2 regions of the Nonomuraea sp. NPDC048826 genome follow, and region 2 is predicted to be linked to the other one. Evidence: predicted binding sites of a transcription regulator. Region 2 holds the regulator's gene; the other holds the start of a gene.
The links. The regulator LexA, encoded in region 2, represses DNA repair genes until DNA is damaged. The targets are predictions, from matches to a motif close to TCGAACANNTGTTCGA.
Positions count from the first base shown of each region.

Region 1 (11,241 bases), 770 kb from region 2:
ACGGTGTCCCACGGGTCGTCCAGCCAGCCCTGCGGCAGGTGCACCTTCTCGCGCTCGCCGGACTTGCCGCGCGGCGTGTCGGTGTTGGCCGGCCACGGCTGCACCGGGTCAAGCTCCGCCAGCGCCTCCCGCAGCTCGTCGAGCGACCCGGCGGTCGTCACCCGGCGACGCGACTCCGCGCCCACCGCGAAGCCCTTGAGGTACCAGCCGATGTGCTTGCGAAAGTCGGCGATCGCGTACCGCTCGGTGTCGAACGTCTCGACCATCAGCCCGGCGTGCCTGGCCATCATCGCGGCCACCTCGCCGAGTGACGGCCGCAGCCGCTCGGAGCTGCCGGCGAACGCGTTCGCCAGGTCGCCGAACAGCCACGGCCGGCCCAGGCAGCCGCGGCCCACGACCACGCCGTCGCATCCGGTGCGCGCGACCATGCGCAGCGCGTCGTCGGCGCTCCAGATGTCGCCGTTGCCCAGCACCGGGATCTCCGGCACCGCCTCCTTGAGCCGGGCGATCGCGTCCCAGTCGGCGGTCCCGCCGTAGTGCTGGCGCGCGGTGCGCGCGTGCAGCGCCACCGCCGCCACGCCCTCCTCGGCCGCGATGCGGCCCGCGTCGAGGTAGGTGAGGTGGTCGTCGTCGATGCCCATCCGCATCTTCATGGTGACGGGCAGCGCGCCCGCGTTCGCCACCGCCTCACGCAGGATACGCCGCAGCAGGTTGCGTTTGTACGGGAGTGCGGAGCCGCCGCCACGCCTGGTGACCTTGGGCACGGGGCAGCCGAAGTTGAGGTCGACGTGGTCGGCCAGATCCTCCTCGGCGACCATCTTGACCGCCCGGCCCACGGTCTGCGGGTCGACCCCGTACAACTGCAGGCTCCTGGGGCGCTCCGACTCGGCGAAGCGGATCATCTTCATGGTCTTGACGTTCCGCTCCGCCAGGGCCCGCGAAGTGATCATCTCGCACACGAACAGCCCGTCGCCCTGCTCCCTGCAGAGCACCCGGAACGGCGCGTTCGTGATGCCCGCCATCGGCGCCAGCACCACCGGCGGCCACACCTCGATCGGCCCAATCTTCATCCGCTCAGTTTTGACGCGCTCTCCTGGCTGAAGCTGAAGCCCGGAGATTCTGGCCTGTGCCGCCCCTTCACGCGGCGGCACTGCTGTGGCTTCCTGCTTCTCGAGGCTGCGCCATCCCGAAGGATGGTCTGACCGGCCCTCCACAGGCGTTTGACCTGTCCGCCCGTCCGGCGGCCAGGATGTTGATCGCAGCATTGATGTCACGGTCGTGAACCACGCCACACACGCAGGTCCATTCGCGGACATGCAAAGGCATCGGCTCGGCTACGACTCCACAGGCCGAACACAGCTTGGAGGATGGAAACCATCGGCTGACCTTGGCGAATGTCCTGCCGTACAGCTTCGCTTTATACTCCAGCATGTTCACGAACGCCGACCACCCGGCATCGTGCACACTCTTGGCCAGCCTCGTGCGCGCCAGTGCGCCCACCGCCAGGTCCTCCACGAACACCGCTTGGTTGTCGCGGATGATCTGCGTGGAAAGCCGGTAGTGGAACTCACGGCGGGCGTCGGCGACCCGCGCGTGCGCGCGGGCGACCTTGTGTCGGGCCTTGCCGCGGTTCTTGCTGCCCTTCTCTTTCCGGGACAGGGCGCGTTGAGCTTTCTTCAGTCGTTTCTCCGCCCGGCGGAGAAAACGCGGAGAATCGATCTTCGTTCCGTCCGGCAGGACGGCGAAATGCCCGAGCCCGAGGTCGATCCCGGTCTCGGCTTCGACGGCGATCAGCGGTTGCGCGGTGACCTCGACCACGAAGCTCGCGAAATACCGACCCGCCGCGTCCTTGATGACCGTGACCGAGGACGGGCCGGCAGGCAGTGCCCGTGACCAGCGCACCGCGACCTCGCCGATCTTCGGCAGGACGAGTTTCCCGTTCTGGCTCACCTTGAACCGGGCATTCCTGGTGAACCGGATCGCCTGCCGGTTGTCCTTACGAGACCGCCACCGGGGCGGGGCGAGTTTCGGTCCCCTGCGCTTGCCCGACACCGATGCGAAGAAGTTGCGGAACGCCGTCGTGCAGTCGGCGAGCGCCTGCTGCAGCACCACGGCTGACACCTCGCCCAGCCACGCCCGATCGGGGTGTTTCTTCGCCTCGGTGATGACCTGGCGCGACAGCTCGGCGTCGCTCACGAACGGCAACCCGTTCTCATGGGCGTCGTTACGCATGCGCAGTGCATCGTTATACACCGTCCGGGCGCACCCGAACGCCCGGCCCAGCGCGATCCGCTGGGCGGGGGTCGGGTCGATCCGGTAGTTGTACCGCAACTGCACCTGATCATCATACAGTTAGGTTATGGCCGAGTACGGCTATATCAGAACAGGCAGGCACTGCGTTGGGTGCTTCCCGCTCATTTGGTCTTCGTGACGAAGTTCCGGCATCCGATCCAGCCGTGCGGGCACCTAGATGACGGGGACGCCCCTGACCGAGCTGGTCGGGCCCCAGGAGATGCTGGGGTGCCCACCAGGGCAGACCCGGCGAAATGGCTGGGCTGCCATCGGCTGGGAACGCCTCGGTGAACAGCTCGTCCGAGATTCTCTCCCTCGCCCACACGCACTGACTTTCACCATCAGTGTCGATTTGATATCTCATGAACACAATGGTCGTAGTGAGAGACCCCCAATCAACGGGGCCCTGAAGCCGGGACGGGAGTACTACCGACAGTTCTGGTAGCGCACGTCCGCCGTGAAGCGGTATTCGCCCGATACGCTGACCCCGACGTGCGGGGAAGAGGGGACCTGATGCTGCTACGCGTACGCGTCGCGCTGCCCGACCGGCCGGGCTCGCTGGCGCGGCTCACCCAGGCGCTCGGCGACGCCGGGGCCGACATCACCCAGATGATCGTCCTGGAGCGGGGCGACGGCCGGGCGGTCGACGACTTCACCGTGTTCTGCCCCGAGGGCACGACCTCCGAGACGCTGCGCGAACGCCTGCGGAGCGTGCCCGGCGTCGCCGTCGAGGGCGTCTGGCCCACCCGCGAGGCCGCCGGCACCTACCCCGAGCTGGAGATCCTCAAGTACGTCACGACGGCGGGCGACCGCGGCCTGACCACGCTGGTCGACTCGCTGCCGGTGCTGTTCAGCGCCGACTGGGCGGCGACCGCCGGCACCGGCGGCGTCGTCTACGCGAGCTGGCGCGCCCCGCAGGACGTGCCGCTGCCCGAGCCGGCCCCGGCCCGGCCCGCGGCCACCACGCTGGAGGGCGGCCTGCACGTCATCCACGCCCCGCTGCCGCCGCTCGCCCTCACGCTCCTGCTGGCCCGTTCCGACGGCCCCGCCTTCCATCGCATCGAGGTCCACCGCCTGACCCGCATCCTGGAGATCTTCCTCACCATGCCGGCCACCGAGCGGACCGTCGCCCGCCAGCTGCGCGGGTGAGGCGGGGCGGCGCGAAATTCGCTACAGTAGTCGGGCAACGCGGAAGTGGCTCAGGGGTAGAGCATCACCTTGCCAAGGTGAGGGTCGCGGGTTCGAATCCCGTCTTCCGCTCGGAGAGGTCGCCCCGGTGGAGTGGCCGAGAGGCGAGGCAGCGGCCTGCAAAGCCGTGCACGCGGGTTCAAATCCCGTCTCCACCTCCAAGGACGATTAGCTCAGCGGGAGAGCGCTTCCCTGACACGGAAGAGGTCACTGGTTCAATCCCAGTATCGTCCACCAGGCTCCACAGCCGGCCAGGTCTGTCCTGGTCGAGCGGAGACCGAGCCCCGGTCCGCGTGTCGCGCGGCCGGGGTTTCTTGTTGTTCCCTGGCGGGGCGCCGTTCTGACCTGGATTGTGGACGACTTTGATCGATTGAGTTAGGTTGCGCGGCATGAGGCTTCGTATCGCGTTAGGCGCCCTGACCGCGGCGGCCTGTGTGCTCGCCGTCACCCCCGTCCAGGCCCAGGCCGTCACCGGGCCGCGGTGGGAGCCGCAGGAGACCGGGGTGACCGCGCGGCTGCGCGGGCTGTCGCCGGTGAGCCGGCAGGTGGCGTGGGCGTCCGGGTCCGCGGGAACCGTGCTGCGGACCGTCGACGGCGGGCGGAGCTGGCAGAACGTCTCCCCGCCCGGCACCGAGGCGCTGCAGTTCAGGGACGTGGAGGCGTTCGACGCGCGCCGGGCCGTGGCGCTGTCCATCGGCGAGGGCACCGACTCGCGGGTCTACCGTACGGACGACGGCGGGCGGACGTGGGCCGAGACGTACCGGAACGACGAGCCGCGGGCCTTCTACGACTGCCTGGCCTTCTTCGACCGGCGGCACGGGCTGGCGATGAGCGACCCGGTCGACGGCAGATTCCGGATCCTGGCGACCGAGGACGGCGGGCGGAGCTGGCGCGTGCTGCCCTCCGACGGGATGCCCGAGGCGCTGCCGGGCGAGGCGGGGTTCGCGGCGAGCGGGCAGTGCCTGGTCACGGCCGGTTCGCGGGACGTGTGGCTGGCCGCCGGCGGGGCGGAGCGGGCGCGGGTGTTCCACTCGCGTGACCGCGGGCGCACCTGGACCGTGGCCGACACGACCATCCCGGCGGGCGACCCGGCCCGCGGGGTGTTCGCGCTGGCCTTCCGCGACCGGCTGCACGGGATCGCGGTGGGCGGCGACTTCCAGCCCGGCCTGCCGTCGCCGGACGCGGCCGCGGTGACCCGCGACGGCGGCGCCACCTGGCAGCGGTCCGCCGTGCCCCCGCCCGCGTACCGGTCGGGGGTGACGTGGTTGCCCTACCTGCCGTTCGCGGCGATCGCGGTGGGGCCGACCGGGAGCGACGTCACCTATGACGGCGGGCGGACCTGGCGGACGTTCGACACCGGGTCCTTCGACACGGTGGCGTGCACTGGGGACCTGTCGTGCTGGGCGGCGGGCGAGCAGGGCCGCGTCGCCCGGCTCACCCTGGGCCGGTGACCCGTCTGGCGTGACGCCTGCCGCGCGAGCGGCGGCCTCAGCGGACGCCGCGGGGGCGGAACTGGACGCTGATGCGCGGGCCCGCCGGGCGGGTGGTCTTGGGCACGGCGTGCTCCCAGGTGCGCTGGCAGCTGCCGCCCATCACGACGAGGTCGCCGTGGCCGAGGTCGTAGCGGAGCGATGGGCCGCCGCCGCGCGGGCGGAGCAGCAGCGGCCGGGCGTAGCCGACGGACAGGATGGCCACCATCGTGTCGTGGGTGCTGCCCCGGCCGATGGTGTCGCCGTGCCAGGCCACGCTGTCGCGGCCGTCGCGGTAGTAGCACAGCCCGGCGGTGGCGAACGGCTCGCCCAGCTCCTCGGCGTAGTGCTCGTCGAGTGCGCGCCTGGCCTCGGCGAGCACCGGGTGGGGCAGCGTCTCGCCCTCCTCGTAGAACTTCAGCAGCCGGGGCACGTCGACGACGCGGTCGTACATCTTGCGCCGCTCGGCCTTCCACGGCACCGACTCGGCCAGCCGCTCGAACAGCTCGTCGGCGCCCGACAGCCAGCCCGGCCGCACGTCGAGCCAGGCGCCCCGGTCGAGGACGGTGCGGCGGACCGCCGGGCCGAGCGGCCCGACGGCGAGCTCCTCGTCCATGCTGAGCAGAGATGCTTGGTAAACAGCCGCCATGAGGCCGAGTGTACGCGATCGTTCAAACAAGCTTTCGACTATGCGCCGCTTCGCGGTGGGCACCGGGTGGGAAGGAACGGGCAGCCCGCTGGATCGTCTACTTCCAGGCGCGCGGTTCGCGGTGATCACCAGCGCGGCCTGACCGGTCCGGGCCCGCGCCCGGCGGGGGTGTAACGTCTCCAGGGTGCTGACGCGTTACATGATCGGCGCTCTGGCCTCCCGCACCGGCGACGAGATGTCCGGGCCCGCGCTGCTGGTCGCCGGGCTGGCCGTGACCGGGTCGCCGGTGCTCGCGTCGGCGCTGCTGGCGGGGCTGACCGTGTCGGCGGCGGTCGGCGGGCCGCTGCTCGGCGTGCTGCTGGACCGGACGCGGCGGCCGGGCCGGGTGCTGGGCTGGTGCCTGGCCGGGTACGGCGCGGGCCTGCTCGTCGTGCTGGCCGGGCTCGGGCGGCTGCCGGACGCGGCGCTGATCGGGGTGGCCGTGCTGACCGGGCTGCTCGGTCCCTCGCTGAACGGCGGGTGGACCGCGCAACTCCCGCTGGTCGTGCCGGACGGCCGGCTGCCCCGGGCGAACGCGCTGGACGCGATGAGCTACAACGTGGCGGGGCTGGCCGGGCCCGCGCTGGCCGGGCTGATCGCCGCCGTCGTCAGCGGGCAGGCGGCGGTCGCGGCGAGCGTGGCGCTGCTGGTGGCCGCCCTGCCCGCGGCCTGGGTGCTGCCGCGCCGGCGGGAGAGACGCGAGCAGGCGGGCGCGGTGCGTGCCGAGATCGCCGCCGGTTTCCGTGCCATCGTCCGGAACCGGTCGCTGCGGCGGGCCACCGTGGCGTCCATGATCTCGATGGCCGGGGTGGCCATGCTGGTCGTCACCGCGCCGCTGCTGGGCCTGCGGCTCGCGGGCGACGCCGGGTACGGTGCGCTGCTGCTGGCGGTGACGGCCGGGGCCGCGCTGGCGGCCAACGCCGTGGTCGCGCGGGCCGGGACCCGGTGGCGCTGGGACACGGTGCTGGTCGTGTCCACCCTGCTGATCGGGGCGGGGACCGCGCTGGCGGCGCTGGCCGGGTCGTTCGCGGTGGCGGTGGCGGCCGCGGTCGTGGCGGGGGTGGGCGAGGGGCCGCAGCTCACGGCGCTGTTCGCGGTGCGCCATCGGGAGGCGCCGGAGCGGCTGCGCAGCCAGGTGTTCACGACCGGGGCGAGTTTGAAGATCACCTCGTTCGCGGCGGGCTCGGCCCTGGCGGGACCACTGGCGGCGCACTCCCCCGCGGTCGCGCTGCTGGCGGGCGCCGGGGTCCAGCTGCTGGCCGTCGCGGCGTACGGTCTGCTGTCGCTCCCCCGGCGGCCGGAGGAACGACATCAGGAAGGACCCGTGGTCGTCGAAGATGATCAGGCAGGACGGGTGGAGCGGTAGGCCGCCACCCGTTCGCGGGTCGCGCAGCGGGGGCTGCAGTAGCGGCGGGGGCTGCCGCCGCCCGCGTGCAGGAAGGGCCGGCGGCAGGTCGGCGACGCGCACAGGCCGCCGGGGATCCGCTGGTGGTCGGCCAGGAGCACGGCGAAGGCCATCGCCGACGACGCCTGGAACCAGTCGGCCCAGGGCGCGTCGTCATGGCCGTCGACGTGCAGGTGCCAGCCGGTCGTGCCGTCGTGGCTGGTGAGGCGGGGCGGCCCGGCGGCGCTCTCCAGGAGGTCGTTGAGCAGGGCCGCCGCCGAGGCCGCGTCGGGCGCGGCGAGGACCTCGACGAGCCGGCCGGCCGTCTCGCGCATCGCCCGCAGGTCGGACCCGGTGAGCTCGATCGGCCCCCGCTCCCCGTGGGCGCGCAGCACCCGGGCCGCCGACTCCGCCGTCGCTTCCTCGTACAGCAGGGCGACGCACAGGTCGACGGCCCTGGCCGCCATCGCCTTGGTCGAGTGAGCCTCCACGCCCCCGAGGGTAGAGGCTCAGCCGCCGCAGGCGGCGAACGACTGCGCGTCCTTCGGCAGCCGGTAGCGGTCCCTGACCTTGACCGTGCCGGTCTCGGAGTCGATCTCGACGACGGTCATCCGCTTGCCGTCGAGCAGGTGGAGCGTGATCTGCTGGTCGCCGGTCCAGTCGATGGCGCTCAGGTCGCCTTTCGGCAGCTTGACCGGGACCCGGCGGAGTACCTGGTCGCTCTCGACGTCGTACAGCAGGAGCTGGGACTTGCGCGGGATGAACCCGGCGACGGTGCGCCCGTCCGCGGCCAGGGCGAGCGGCATGCCGGCCACGACGAGCTGCGGCGGGGTGGCGCGGGAGAGCCGCTCGCCGGTGTCGGCGCGAACCACCAGATCGATCACGGACCCGCCGGCCTCGACGGTGCTGATGACCTCGCCGCCGTCGGCGCTGAAGTCCAGCATGGCCTCGCCGCGCGGGATCGTGCCGACGCGGCTGCCGTCGGAGGTGTCGAAGATCCGCACCTCCTTGTGAGCCTCGTAGCCGGTCTCGTAGCCGATCTTGATGGCGAGCCGGTCGCCGTTGTTGGACAGGACGAGCTCGACCACGTGCTGCGCTTCTTTGGGCGTGGCGTTGGCGGGCAGCAGCGTGACGCCGCCACCGAGCGTGCGGACCGCGATCCGGCGGGACTTCTTGACGAAGTAGGCCACCGTCGTGCCGTCGCCGCTGACCGCGACCGGCGCGGGCAGGTAGGGGTAGGTCGCGCCGTCGGGCATGAGGGAGACGGTCTGCGCGTCGGGCAGGGTGCGCTGCTCGCCACTGTGCATCGTCAGCCGCCACGGCCCGCAGGGCCCTCTTCCGGCGCTGCCGGCGCAGCTCTTGATGGAGGCGTAGCGGATGGCGTCGTGATGCGGCTCGGCCTGAGCCTGAGCCGGGGCCGCCAGGGGCATCGCCAGCAGGGCCGCGGCCACCAGGATGATCTTCATGTCACTCTCCCGCCACGTGGTACTGGTAGTGGTTCGCGCCGACCGCGTAGCGTGCGGTCCGCTTGACGGCGCCGGTCTCGGGGTCGGCGGTGAGCACCCGTATCACCGCCGGCTCGTCTTCGCCGCTCTCATTCAGGTGCATCGTGAGCTTGCCGTCCTCGCGCCATCGGGCAAAGTACGGACTGTCGCCGGGAGCGAGGTCAAGATCGACCCCCGCCGACAACTCTCCTGTCTCCAGGTCGTACAGGTGCAGCCTGGGAGGTTCGCCGCTCGCAGGGAGGCCCGAGACGACCGCCGCGACAGTCCGTCCGTCGGCGGCCAGCGCCGTGGCCCGCGCGTTGGCGACGACCTGCGGCGGCGTGCGCCTGGCCGAGGTGCCGTCGAGCCGGTACGCGATGAGCGCTCTGGTGCCGTCGGCGGTGTCGCGCTCGGCGAGCACCCGCCGGCCATCCGGGCTGAAGCCGACGGGGTAGTCGGCACCGCGCAGGCTGACGGTCTCACCGGTGGCGAGGGTGTAGAGCTTGGTGGGCACCCGGCCGTCACTGTCGCCGTGATCGACGAGCACGCGGTCTCCGGCGGGCGACAGGAAGAGGTTGACCAGTGCGGTGCCGGCGCCCTTGGGCAGCAGGGATTTCGGCAGGGTGGTGCGGCGCCCGCTGGGGAGGTGCCACACGACCAGGCGGTGGTCACCCCGACGCTGGTGGGCGATGGTCCGGCCGTCGGCGCTGATGGCGACGGGGGCGCTGTCGCCGGTGCTCCGGCCACGCCCGTCGACGCTGGTGAGAGCGATCTCCTTGGCGGTGGTCAGGCCACCGCCCGGGGCGATCAGCCGCCACCCGCCGCACGGGCTGGAGTCATAGGTCTTCTTGTCAGTGCAGGACGGCACCCAGATGAGGCCCGCCTGCGCGGGCCGGGCGTGAGCGGCGGGCGCGAACGCGATCCCGCCGAGGACCGCGGACGCCAGGATGGCGGCGGTCGCCGAGCTGATTCTCATGTCAATTGAGACATACGCTCAGCCGTATTGGTTGATCACGGATCCGCTACGTCTGCGGCAATCTGCGGCGGCCGGGGAAGCCCAGCTCCGAGCGGTGGTACCAGCCCAGCTCCGGCTCGCCCTCGATCCAGCACAGCCGTACGGACGCGCCGTCGAGCACGGCGGGGAAGTCGAGCAGCACCGGCGCGATGCCCTTGACCTCCAGGCCCAGGCCGGTCCAGCGGCTCAGGATCTCCTGCATGCGCGCCTCGATGCCCTTGAGCTCGGGCAGCCCGCCGAGCGGGGACGTGCCGCCGGTGTCGCGGTCGTAGGTGATCTCGGCGAGGTCGGCGCGGGCGGCGATGAGCTCGGCGGCCTCGGCGAGGATCCCCGGCATCAGCGAGCGGGCCTCACTGACGGAGAAGAGCCTGTTCATAGCCGAGAAGTTAGCGGTTCGGCTCGTAGGCACGGAGCAGAAGCTGCTCGGCGTGGTCGAGGTAGCCCTCCAGGTAGGCGACGGCGTCGTCGTGCTCGCCGGCCTCCATCAGCGCGAGCAGCTCGCGGTTGCGTGCGACGAACGGCTCGTGGAAGTCGCGCGGGTTCTCCATCACGTGGAAGACCAGGCGCAGCTCGGCGAGGAGCTGGCGCATGGCCTCGTCGAGCCTGGGGCTCTCGTTGAGCGTGACGAGGGCCTGGTGGAAGCGGATGTTGGCGGTGCCGACGGCCCGCCAGTCGTCGGCGGCCGCGGCCCGCTCCGCGTCGGCCACCGCCTCCCTGATCAGCGCCATCGCCTCCGGCGGCGGGGTGCGGCGGACGGCCGCGCCTTCGAGCACCCGGCGCACGCGGTAGAGGTCGGAGACGTCCTCGGCCGACAGCACGCGGACGAACACTCCCCTGTTGAGCCGGTGGTCGAGCAGCCGCTCGTGGCTGAGCAGCCGGAACGCCTCGCGCAGGGTGTTGCGCGAGACGCCGAGCGCCTCGCAGATCGACTCCTCGGAGAGGCGCTGGCCGGGCATGAAGAGGCCTTCGATGATCCGGTCGCGCAGGATGTCGGCGACCCGCTCGGCGGTGCTGCTCCGCCCGAGGCGGGATCGGTCCTGAACGAGATCTGCGACAGCGTTATCCACAGGCTACAGGAAATCATCGAACAAACCCCTTGTCGAATCGTTCAACGATCCCTACGTTGAAACGGTGACCCCTTGACGGAAGGAGCGATCGATGTCCGGCTCCACCTCCCAGTCCCGGCGGGTGATCCTCGCCAGTCTCATCGGCACGTCGCTGGAGTGGTACGACTTCTTCCTGTACACCACGGCCGCCACCCTGGTCTTCGGCAAGCTCTTCTTCCCGAACTTCGACCCCCTCAACGCCACCCTGCTGGCCCTGACCACGAACGCGGTGGCGTTCGTCGCCCGGCCGCTGGGCGGCATCGTGTTCGGCCACTTCGGCGACCGCGCCGGCCGCAAGACCGTGCTGGTGGTGACGCTGCTGGTCATGGGCATCTCGACGTTCCTCATCGGCGTGCTGCCCGGGTACGACACGGTAGGCGTGCTGGCGCCTGTCTTGCTGGCCACACTCCGGTTCGTCCAGGGCCTCGGGCTCGGCGGCGAGTGGGGCGGCGCGGTGATCATGTCGCTGGAGCACGGCGACCCCCGGCGCCGCGGGTTCAACGCGAGCTGGCCGCAGGTCGGCGTGCCCGCGGGCTACGTGCTGGCCACCGGCCTGCTCGCGCTGCTGTCGTTCACCCTGCCGGAGGCCGCCTTCATGTCCTGGGGCTGGCGGGT
Region 1 covers NZ_JBICUQ010000002.1:924,016-935,256, reverse strand. The annotation lists gene dusB (tRNA dihydrouridine synthase DusB) at 1-1,070, opposite strand, end outside; gene ACGFI7_RS09935 (RNA-guided endonuclease InsQ/TnpB family protein) at 1,138-2,337, opposite strand; gene ACGFI7_RS09930 (ACT domain-containing protein) at 2,806-3,441, shown strand; tRNA gene ACGFI7_RS09925 (tRNA-Gly) at 3,481-3,552, shown strand; tRNA gene ACGFI7_RS09920 (tRNA-Cys) at 3,568-3,641, shown strand; tRNA gene ACGFI7_RS09915 (tRNA-Val) at 3,643-3,717, shown strand; gene ACGFI7_RS09910 (WD40/YVTN/BNR-like repeat-containing protein) at 3,870-4,931, shown strand; gene ACGFI7_RS09905 (alpha-ketoglutarate-dependent dioxygenase AlkB) at 4,969-5,598, opposite strand; gene ACGFI7_RS09900 (MFS transporter) at 5,783-7,003, shown strand; gene ACGFI7_RS09895 (CGNR zinc finger domain-containing protein) at 6,979-7,512, opposite strand; gene ACGFI7_RS09890 (hypothetical protein) at 7,531-8,487, opposite strand; gene ACGFI7_RS09885 (hypothetical protein) at 8,489-9,481, opposite strand; gene ACGFI7_RS09880 (DUF2203 domain-containing protein) at 9,528-9,896, opposite strand; gene ACGFI7_RS09875 (GntR family transcriptional regulator) at 9,907-10,587, opposite strand; gene ACGFI7_RS09870 (MFS transporter) at 10,679-11,241, shown strand, end outside.
Region 1: a site for LexA is predicted at 5,621-5,636, ahead of ACGFI7_RS09905 (alpha-ketoglutarate-dependent dioxygenase AlkB). Genes of this name have one in related genera too.

Region 2 (11,241 bases):
GGCCGGCCTCACCCTGCTCCTGCCGAAGATCGTCGACGTGGTCGTGCATCCGGTGCTCGGCACGCTGTCCGACCGGCAGGCGCGCCGCAGCGGGCACCGGGGTGGCCTGCTCCGCTGGGGACTGCTGCTGGGTGTGGCCATGGCCGCGATGTTCTCGGTCCCGGCCGGGCTGTCCGGGCCGGCCGCCGCGCTGTGGGTCGGCGGCTGGTTCATCGCCGGCAACCTGCTCTTCGCCTGCTTCCAGGTGCCGTACCTGACGACGCCGTCAGACCTGCGGGTCGGCTACCACGAGCGCACCCGCATCTTCATGTTCCGGATGCTCTTCCTGACCTTGGGGCTGCTCGGCGCCGGCGTCGCGGCACCAGCCCTGGTGGCGTCCGGCGAACGCGGCGACTACTCGCGGATGGCTCTGCTGCTCGCCGCCGCCATGGTCGTGTCTTGCTTCGTCGCCCTGGCGGGCGTCCGGCGGCTCGCCGACAACTGCGGCTTCCGCCTCCCCGACGGGCGCGCCCACACCGCCCTCGGCGACATCCGGATCGCCTGGCGCGACCACGACTTCCGCGCACTGGTGCTGTCCTACCTGTTCACCGGCACCACCACCCACCTCTTCCTCGCCGCCTTGCCCTTCTACACCGCGTACGTCTTCGCGGACGGCGGGCTCACCGCCGTGTTCATGGGGGCCTTCCTCGGCCCGGCCGTGGTCGCCGGGCCCATGTGGCTGCGGGTGTCACGGCGCATCGGCAAGCAGCGCGGGCTGCTGCTGTCGCAGGGCGTGTTCATCATCGGATCGCTCGTGCTGCTGCTGGGCGAGCTGCTCGGAGTCGCGGCGACCGTCGCCGTGGTCGTGGCGCTCGGCATCGCCTTCGCCGGGCTGCAGCTGTTCGCCTTCTCGATGGTCCCGGACGCTGTCGCCGCCGCCGAGGCACGCGGCACCGCCCGGGCGGGCGCCTACACCGGCGTGTGGACCGCGACCGAGGCGACGGGCACCGCCATCGGCCCCTACCTGTACTCCGCCGTCCTGGCCGTCGGCGGGTTCGTGTCCACGGCCGATGGGCACGGGGTGGCGCAGCCGGACTCCGCCCTGACCGCGCTGCTCGCGGGCTTCACCGTGGTGCCCGCCGTGCTGATGGCGACGGCCGTGTGGTTCCAGCGCCGTTACGCCCTCGACCGGCCGGCAGGCCCATGATTCCGGATCTCCTCACCGCCGAGCACCTGCTGGCGCTCGCCGGTGTGCTGCTCGGTGCGCTCGCGCAGGCTGCCACCGGCATGGGCTTCTCGCTGCTGGCGGCGCCGGTGATGGTGCTCTACCTGGGCCCACGCGACGGGGTGGCCGCGACCGTGGTCCTCGCCGTGCTCTCCTCTGTCGTGCCGCTGCTGCGCGACGGCCGCCACGCCCGGCCGGGCGAGGTGGCTCGGCTGCTGGTGCCCGCGCTGGTGTGCACTCCACTGGCCGCGCTGGCGCTGCGCGGGGTGGACACCCGCTCGCTGGCGCTGGCCGCGGGCGCCGGCGTGATCATCGCTGTGTGCGTCCTGGCCGGCGGGGTGCGCTGGAGACGGCTGCGCCGTCCCGAGGGAGCCGTGGCCATCGGCGCCGCCAGCGCCCTGCTCAACGTGGTCGGCGGGGTCGGCGGCCCGCCGATCGGCCTGTACGCGGCCAACGCGGGCTGGGAACCGGCGACCACGCGGGGCAATTTGCACGCCTTCTTCATTCTGCACAACACCGCGACGGCCCTGGTGCTCGGCATCGTGCTGCCAGGAGCGCCGGAGCTCGCGGCACTGGCCGCCGGCACGGCCTCCGGGATGCTGCTGGCGCCCCGGCTGCGGGTCGCGGCGCTACGGAGCGCCGTACTGGGCGCGTCGCTGCTGGGCGGCATCGCCCTGACCGTCGGAGCACTCTGACGCTCCTGCACGCGACAACCCGCTGCGCCGGGCAACTGGGAGCACGAAGTGCTCCTGGATGACCCCGGCGACGCGGCAGCCGGTCTCGTGGCACTCGGTTGCGTGGCACTCGGTTGCGTGGCACTCGGTTGCGTGGCACCCGGTCTCGTGGCACCCGGTTGCGTCGCCCCCGGTGTCGCGGCACCCGGTCTCGCGGCAACCAGCGAGTTACCGATCTCCCGCGTCATGGGCGACGAAGTGACACTGACCGCCAACCGAACACGGACTGATGGTGGCCGACGGGAAACGAGGCGCCGTGGCGCATTTCAGCCTGGATCCGGATTCTGGCACTCCGGCAGTGCCGATGAACCGCACCAACGTCCTGGTGTTCGGCCCGGCGGTGGCCATGACGCTGCTCGTTCGACGGGGTTCGTCTCCGGGACGGAACCTGGCGATCGCCATGGCTCCGCCGGGCGGGGCGCACCTCGGCCAGCGTGGCGGAGAAGCCGGGGGGACGAGCCGACGGGGAGGGCCTGTGCGACGAGGACCATGGCGACCGTCTTTCGGCGGCGCAACTGTTGCGGCGCGGCCGATGCGATGAGAAGTACGACTCTCAATGAGCCGACTGGACGAGAAGAACGACTCTCGTCAGGCCAACCGGAGGAGAAGCAAAGACTTTCGTCAGGCCAACCGGAGGAGATGAGGACTCTCGACGGGCCCACCGTAGGAGAGGAATAACTCTTGCCGATCCGACGAAGACAACAAACAGGACGCCCTATGGCGGGCCGACGTGTTGAGGAGGACGGTGAACGTCGGCCGACGCCGAAGGGGCGCGGTGCGGCGGGTTGGGCCGCACCGCGCGGAGCCGACTCCATACGGCGAGGTCAGTGACCCGCCTGTCCGGAGTGACTCCTGACAAAACGGCGACTCAGAGACCCCGCTGTCCAGAGCGACACCAGACAAAGTCCGGAGTAACCCCCAGACAAGCGGCGAAATCTGAGGGCTCCGCCTCTCAGGAGTGACCCTGACGATACGAGGAGATCAGAGCCCAGGACGGAGAGGTCGGAGGCGTCCGAACCAGGCGGCAGGTCAGAGACGGCGCAGGACCGCCACGACCTTTCCCAGGACGCTGGCCTCGTCGCCCGGGATGGGCTCGTAGTTGTCGTTGTGCGGCACCAGCCAGACGTGGCCGTCCTTGCGCTTGAAGGTCTTGACCGTCGCCTCGCCCTCGATCATCGCGGCCACGATGTCGCCGCTCTCGGCGACCGGCTGCTGGCGGACCACGACCCAGTCACCGTCGGCGATGGCGGCGTCGATCATCGAGTCACCGGTGACCTGCAGGAGGAAGAGCGTGCCCTCGCCGACCAACTGCTTGGGAAGCGCGAAGACGTCCTCGACGCTCTCCTCGGCGAGAATCGGACCACCGGCGGCGATGCGGCCGACGAGCGGGACGTAGGCGGCGGTGGGACGGCTGACCGGAGCCTCCTCGTCACCCCCGTCGGGATCGACCCACAGGACCGGCTCGCCCGGAAGGCGAACCTCCAACGCGCGCGGGCGATGCGGATCGCGCCTCAAATAGCCCTTGCGCTGCAGGGCCGTCAACTGGTGTGACACGCTGGACGTGCTGGTCAGCTGGACGGCCTCGCCGATCTCACGCATCGACGGTGGATAGCCGCGCTGTTGCACGGAGTCGCGGATCACCTCGAGGATCTTGCGCTGCCGGGGTGTCAGCCCCAGCGAGTCACGCCTTCGCACCGCGAGGTCACTGACCCCGTTGGCGTCATCCCGCTCGCTCATGCCTCTCCTCCTCGCCCGGCGGCTCGCCTCACCGGCGACCCTCCCGGTCCGTGGTCCTGATGTCGCACACAGCGACCGTATCGCTGTTGAAGATCATCTTCAAACAATTGTTCGAGTCTTCCTCGAAATTGTCGGCAGCGTGGTGTACAACATCGTACGGGAGTTCGATCGACATCGTGTTCGATTTGCCGATCTTTATAGGCCGTTTCGGGGGGCCGTGGCGGCGGGAGGTCAATCATGCGAACGACCAGGATCATAGGCCTGACCGGCGACGACGACCAGAGGCTCACGCTCGTCACCGAGGCGACCCGCGAGCCCGGCCACGCGTCCACATCCGGACACCCCCACCCCGAGCCGCCCCGCCAGGCCGTCCAGGCCCACCCTCTCCCACACTCCGCCCAACACGATTCTTGTTCGAATTCCGCCGAGGGTCGCCCTCTCCCCACAACCTCCGTCCAAGGCCATTCCCCTTCGAGAACTGGCGCGGCTAACGCCCGCCCGGATCCCGCTGACCGCCGTCCTTCCCCGGACTCGGCAGGGAGCAGTTTCCTGGCCCCGGTCCCTGAAGGCGCCTCCGCTGGAGAAGACGCTCCGAGAGGGCCGGCTTCCGAAAGCCGGACTTCGGGCCGAGAGGCTCCCCGAAGGCGGGCGTCGGGCGGCCAGCCTTCGGGACGGCTTGTCTCGGGGCAGCAGGCTCCCCAAAGGTGGGGTTCGGAAGGGCAGGCTTCGGAGCGGCGCGTGGCGGATCAGGAGACTCCGCGCGGGCTGGTGTCGGGAGGCCAAAGCTCGGAGCGGCACATCTCGGGGCAGCAGGCTCCCCAAAGGTGGGGTTCGGAAGGGCAGGCTTCGGAGCGACGCGTGGCGGAACAGGAGACTCCGCAAGGTCGGGCGTCGGGAGGCCAAAGCTCGGAGCGGCACATCTCGGGGCGGCAGGCTCCCCAAAGGTGGGGTTCGGAAGGGCAGGCTTCGGAGCGACGCGTGGCGGAACAGGAGACTCCGCAAGGTCGGGCGTCGGGAGGCCGGGCTTCGGAACGGCGAGTCGTGGAACGGCGGGTCGGGCGGGAGCAGGTCGGCGGACCGAGGGCGCGGCGAGCTGCTGCCGGCGAGCGCCCCCACCTCTACCTCGTCCCTCCGGCGCGCCCCACCACGGAGGCCGGGTCACTTCAGGGGGCCGGCCGGTGGGGGAGGAGTGACGGGGGTCCTGTCCGTACGGGAGAGGGCCGCCCTGTCGTCGGCCAGATCATCCAGGGTGGGGGCGACGGCCGGGGTCCGGGATCGCGTGAGACGGCGAGCGAGCGACGGCGTGGGCCGGGCGCTCGCGGAAGACGCCTGACGGACGACGGCCCCCTGCGTGGTGTCAGCCCCGGCACGGGAGCGGGACCGCGTGGCGGAGACGCGCCCCGTGCCGGCGTCGGATTCCCAGGTGCCGAAGGACTCCGCGTGGAGGCTGGGGCCGAGGGTGGCCTGGGTGGGGCGTCGGCGCGACAGGAAGCCACGGCACCGAGCGGTGAGGACGGGAGCCCGTCGTCCTTCCTGGCCAGGGTGCGGGGACTGAGGCGGGACGGGTTGTCGTTGACGTCCAAGGGGCGCGGGCGTACGCGTGAAGGTGATCGCACGCAGGTGGGGCCGCCGCAGACAGATCCGGCGCGCACAGGGCTGACGCAGGCAGGACGCGCACAGACGGAGTCGCCCCAGGAGGGACGCGCGCAATCAGCGCAGGCGCAGATGACCCAGGCTGGGGTGACGCAGGCAGGACGGACGCAGGCAGGACGGGCGCAGGCACGGACCCGGGCGGGACGGACGCAGGGGCGGACGCAGGGACGGTCGCAGGACACCGGTGGGTCGGGGAAGCGGGCGCGGCGGTCCGGTGCCGGAGTTCGGGGTAGGCGGGCGCGGTTGGCCGTCGTGTCCGGAGCGCCGAGGCAGTCGGGCGGTTCCGCGCGGATCCACGCCCGGAGAAGGCCCGGCCCGGCGGAGACCGCGCCGGTGCGGTTGACGCGGCGGGGCCGGGCGGTGCTGGTGATCGCCGTGGCGCTGCTGTCGCTGGGCGGGTTCTGGCTCGGCACGAGGGCGGCCGGCTACGCGCAGGCGGAGCGGCCGCCGAGCACCGCCGGGTTGCCGTGGGTGCAGGTGCGGGAGGGCGACACGCTGTGGAGCATCGCCGAAGCCGTCGCGCACCCTGGCGAGGACCCGACGGCCGTCGTGAAGGAGATCCGGCGGCTCAACGGGCTGACGGGTTCGCTCATCCGGTCCGGCACCCGTCTGCACGTCCCGGGCGGCGCGGTCACCCCTTTACACCAGGGACAATGAGTGGTCGTGCGATGCTCCCGAGCCTCCTGTGAACAATTGTCACGTACGTGACGCGTACCAACAAAAGTGACGCGTTCCGGCGACACGCCCGAAGGGCGGCGGGAACCCGTGGGCTGATCAGCGACTTCGGTCGAGCAGGCCCGGCCAACTTGCGTTCATGGTCGCGCGCTTCTACGGTTGGACCACAACATCTAGTAGTTACACCGATGTAGTTCACCACACCTTGTGTTTCAGCGACCGCACCACAGATCAGCCGTGGGGCGTGCGCGAGCGTCCGTAGGGGCGGATCCGTGCCTGTGGTGACCCCTGAAACGAGGAGGCGTAAGCGTGCATTGTCCGTTCTGTCGCCACCCGGACACGCGGGTCATCGACAGCCGCTCCACGGAGGACGGCGCGGCGATCAGGCGCCGGCGCACGTGCCCCGAGTGCGGGCGCCGGTTCACCACACAGGAGACCGTGCTCCTCATGGTGAGCAAGCGCAGCGGCGTCACCGAGCCGTTCTCGCGGGACAAGGTCGTCGCGGGCGTGCGACGGGCCTGCCAGGGCAGGCCGGTGAGCGAGGACTCCCTGGCGCAGCTGGGGCAGAGGGTGGAGGAAGCCATCAGGGGCAAGGGCGCGGCCGAGATCGCCTCCAACGAAGTGGGGCTGGCGATCCTCGGGCCGCTGCGTGAGCTCGACGAGGTGGCCTACCTGCGGTTCGCATCGGTCTATCGCGGCTTCGAGAGCCTGGCGGACTTCGAGGCCGAGATCCAACAGTTGAAGGCGGAGAAGGGGGAGTCATGACGGAGACGTCCAGCGGATCAGTGGCGCGCGGAGGCAAGCGTCCCCGCAGGGGCCTGAAGATGAAGCGGATCTTCACGACGCCCGGCGTGCACCCGTACGACGAGATCGTGTGGGAGCGCCGCGACGTCGTCATGACCAACTGGCGCGACGGCTCGGTCAACTTCGAGCAGCGCGGCGTCGAGTTCCCCGAGTCCTGGTCGATCAACGCGACCAACATCGTGACCACCAAGTACTTCCGCGGCGCGGTCGGCACCCCGCAGCGCGAGCACAGCCTGAAGCAGCTCGTCGACCGGGTCGTCGGCGTCTACACCCGGACCGGCCTGGAGCACGGCTACTTCGCCAGCGACGAGGACGCCGAGATCTTCGACCACGAGCTGAAGCACGCCCTGGTCCACCAGATCTTCTCGTTCAACTCCCCGGTCTGGTTCAACGTGGGCACCCAGTCGCCGCAGCAGGTGAGCGCCTGCCAGCCTTACCACGCGCTGGTGAGCACACCCGAGGGGCTCGTCCCGATCGGCAAGCTCGTCCAGGACGACGCGATCGGCGCCAAGGTCTACGACGCCCACGGCATCACCCGCGTCATCGCCACCAAGGCCAACGGTGTCAAGAACGTCCTGCGCCTGCACACCAAGGCGGGTTACACGCTTGACGTCACCGGCGACCACCTGGTGTGGAAGGCCACCGGCGACGGCACCGGCCGTTTCGTGGAGGCCGCCACGCTGAATCCCGGAGATCAGCTTGAGTGGCACCGGCGTGAAGCGTTCGGCGAAGGCGAGATCGACTTCACCGAGGTGGCGGAGGCCGCTCTCGCAGGCTGGCTGCAGTCCGACGGCTTCGCCGGACAGTACGAAGGCACCAACAAGTCGCTCACCATCGAGGCGATGACCGTCAACGACGCCGAGCTCGCCTGGGTGACCCGGGCCCTGGACGTCGTGTTCCCCGATGTGCACCGCAAGGAGCGCACGGTGGAGACGCAGGACACCTCGCTCGACTGCCGGCGCACCCGCCTGTACGGCAAGTCGCTGGAAGGCTTCGTCGACAAGTGGGACCTGCGCCGGCGCGGCGTCGACATGTCCGTCCCCACCAGCCTCTTCACCGCACCACTGCCGGTGGTGGCCGCCTATCTCCGCAGTGTCTTCCAGGCCGAGGGCTTCGTCTCGGCGAGGGAGAACTCCACCGTCGTCGAGGTCGACATGATCTCCGAGGAGCTGATCCGCGGCATGCAGCGCCTGCTGCTGCGCTTCGGCATCTACGCCCGCGTCGGCTTCAAGAAGGACGCTCGTGACGACCGCAAGGGCTGCTGGACCCTGCGCATCCAGTCTGCCGGCGACCGCCGCAGCTTCGCCGACGAGATCGGCTTCGTCGACGAGACCAAGTCCGGCAAGCTCGAGATGAGCTTCGCCAAGCCGGGACACCCGTCGAAGGCGACGAAGCGGTTGGAGATCGATCGCGTCGAGGACCTGGGGCCGATGGAGGTCTACGACATTCAGACCGAGAGCGGCGAGTACCTCTCGGGCAACCTCCGGGTGCACAACTGCTTCATCCTCTCCGTGGACGACACGATGGAGTCGATCCTGGAGTGGTACAAGGAAGAGGGTGTGATCTTCAAGGGCGGTTCCGGGTCGGGCGTCAACCTGTCCCGCATCCGGTCGTCCAAGGAGCTGCTCTCCAGCGGCGGCACCGCCAGCGGTCCGGTGTCGTTCATGCGCGGCGCCGACGCCAGCGCCGGCACGATCAAGTCCGGTGGCGCCACCCGCCGGGCCGCCAAGATGGTGGTGCTCGACGTCGACCACCCCGACATCGAGGAGTTCATCGAGACCAAGGCGCGCGAGGAGGACAAGGTCCGCGCGCTGCGTGACGCCGGGTTCGACATGGACCTGGGCGGCAAGGACATCGTCTCGGTGCAGTACCAGAACGCCAACAACTCGGTGCGGGTCTCCGACGAGTTCATGCGGGCGGTGGAGAAGGGCGAGAAGTTCGGCCTGCGGGCCCGGCTCAGCGGCGAGGTGATCGAGACTGTCGACGCCCGCGACCTGTTCCGCAAGATGGCGAAGGCGGCGTGGGAGTGCGCCGACCCTGGCGTGCAGTACGACGACACGATCAACGACTGGCACACCACCCCCGAGACCGGGCGGATCACGGCCAGCAACCCCTGCTCCGAGTACGTCCACCTGGACAACTCGTCCTGCAACCTGGCCAGCATCAACCTGCTGAAGTTCCTCAAGGACGACGGCTCGTTCGACGTGCCCAATTTCGTCAAGCTGACCGAGCTGATCATCACGGCGATGGACATCTCGATCACGTTCGCCGACTTCCCGACCGAGAAGATCGGTGAGACGACGCGCGCCTACCGGCAGCTCGGCATCGGCTACGCCAACCTGGGCGCGCTGCTCATGGCGACGGGTCACGCGTACGACTCCGACGGCGGCCGGGCGGTGGCCGGGGCGATCACGTCCCTGATGACCGGCGTGTCCTACCGCCGCAGCGCCGAGCTGGCCGGGGTGGTGGGCCCGTACGACGGTTACGCGCGCAACGCGGACCCGCACAAGCGGGTGATGCGCAAGCACGCGGCGGCCAACGACAACCTGCGCACGATCGGCTCGATGGACTCCCACATCCACTCCGAGGCGTCGCGGCAGTGGGCGGAGTGCCTCAAGCTGGGCGAGCGGAACGGTTACCGGAACGCGCAGGCCAGCCTGCTGGCGCCGACCGGTTGTCTCACCGGCGACACGCTCGTCACCACCGACCGAGGGCTCGTCCGGCTCGCCGAGATCGGCGACGTCTACGGCGACCGCTGGCAGAACCTGGACATGACGGTCTCGACCGATGAAGGACCGCGTCAGGCGACCAGGTTCTTCGTCAACGGCGAAGAGCTGACCCGCCGGGTCAGTACGGTCGGCGGTTATCGGATCCAGGGCACTCTCACTCACCGCGTGAAGGTGGTGGATCAGGTGAGCGGCGAGTGGGTCTGGAAGCGGCTGGCCGACGTGCGCGAGGGCGACGTGCTGCCCATGCAGCTGGGCACGCTGGTCGGTGAGCCGCGCGAGGTGCCGCTGCCTGTCCTCGACCAGGCCTACTACGCGGGAGATCGGCACGTACGGGTTCCCCACACGGTCTCTGAGGAACTGGCCGAGCTGGTGGGCTACTTCATGGGTGACGGGAGCCTGCACAGCGAGGGCATCAGGTTGTGCGTCGCGGACGCTGATCTGGACGTGGTCGAACGGCTGCGTGTCATCTCCAAGTCGCTGTTCAACCTGGAGCCCGTCGTCACCTCGCAGGGGGGCTACCACGAGGTCGTCCTGCAGTCGGTGCGGGTGGCCCGCTGGTGGGAGGCGGCCGGTTTCGCCAAGGACCTCCCGGGTGTCGACCATTCCGGCAAGGGATGGACGCCGCGGGTCCCCTCGGCGATTCTCGAGACCAACGACGTGGCCGTCTACACGGCGTTCCTTCGCGGCCTGTTCGAGGCCGACGGTACCGTCACCGAGGGAGTTCCCAGCGTCAGCACGTCCGCAGAGTCTTTCGCGAGCGAGATCCGCACCCTGCTGCTCTCGCTCGGCCTGATCACCACTACCAGGACGACCACCAGCGGTTCCGGCGGCGACGTCTACCAGGTGCGCCTGCGCAACGTCGACCATGCGCTGATGTACGACGAGGTGATCGGTTTCCTCGGTGAGCGCAAGGCTCGGGCGCTGGCTTTCGCGGAGCCGAAGCGTTCGGCCAAGAGAGACTACGTACACCTGCCGCGTGAGGTCTGGGAGGAGCTCGCCCCGCAGGGACACGAGTCTCGTGACGCGATCCTGCAGTCGATTCAGAAGAGTGGCGGCGTGCCTCGTACGGCGGCCAGGCTGCTGTATGCGGAGACGCTCGACGAGCGGCTCGCGCGCGCTCTGAGCTACGCCTTCGAGGTGGTCGAGGCCAACGAGGACGGCGGCGTTCAGCCCACATATGACCTTTCCGTGCCGGAGAACGTCACTTATGTGGCGAACGGCATGGTCAGCCACAACACCATCGGGCTGATGATGGACTGCGACACGACCGGCATCGAGCCGGATCTGGCGCTGGTCAAGTTCAAGAAGCTGGTCGGCGGCGGGTCGATGCAGATCGTCAACCAGACGGTGCCGCGGGCCCTGAAGAAGCTGGGCTACCAGGAGGAGCAGATCGAGGCGATCGTCGAGTACATCGCCGAGCACGGCCATGTGGTCGACGCCCCCGGGCTGCGGCAGGAGCACTACGAGGTGTTCGACTGCGCGATGGGCGAGCGGGCGATCGCGCCGATGGGTCACGTGCGGATGATGGCGGCGACGCAGCCGTTCCTGTCCGGGGCGATCTCCAAGACCGTCAACCTGCCCGAGTCGGCCACGATCGACGACATCGAGCAGGTCTACATGGAGGGCTGGGAGCTCGGCCTCAAGGCGCTGGCGGTCTACCGCGACAACTGCAAGGTGGGCCAGCCGCTGTCGGTCGGCGGCAAGA
Region 2 covers NZ_JBICUQ010000002.1:157,887-169,127, forward strand. The annotation lists gene ACGFI7_RS06455 (MFS transporter) at 1-1,186, shown strand, start outside; gene ACGFI7_RS06460 (TSUP family transporter) at 1,183-1,899, shown strand; gene lexA (transcriptional repressor LexA) at 2,968-3,675, opposite strand; gene ACGFI7_RS06470 (LysM peptidoglycan-binding domain-containing protein) at 5,662-5,985, shown strand; gene nrdR (transcriptional regulator NrdR) at 6,313-6,768, shown strand; gene ACGFI7_RS06480 (adenosylcobalamin-dependent ribonucleoside-diphosphate reductase) at 6,765-11,241, shown strand, end outside.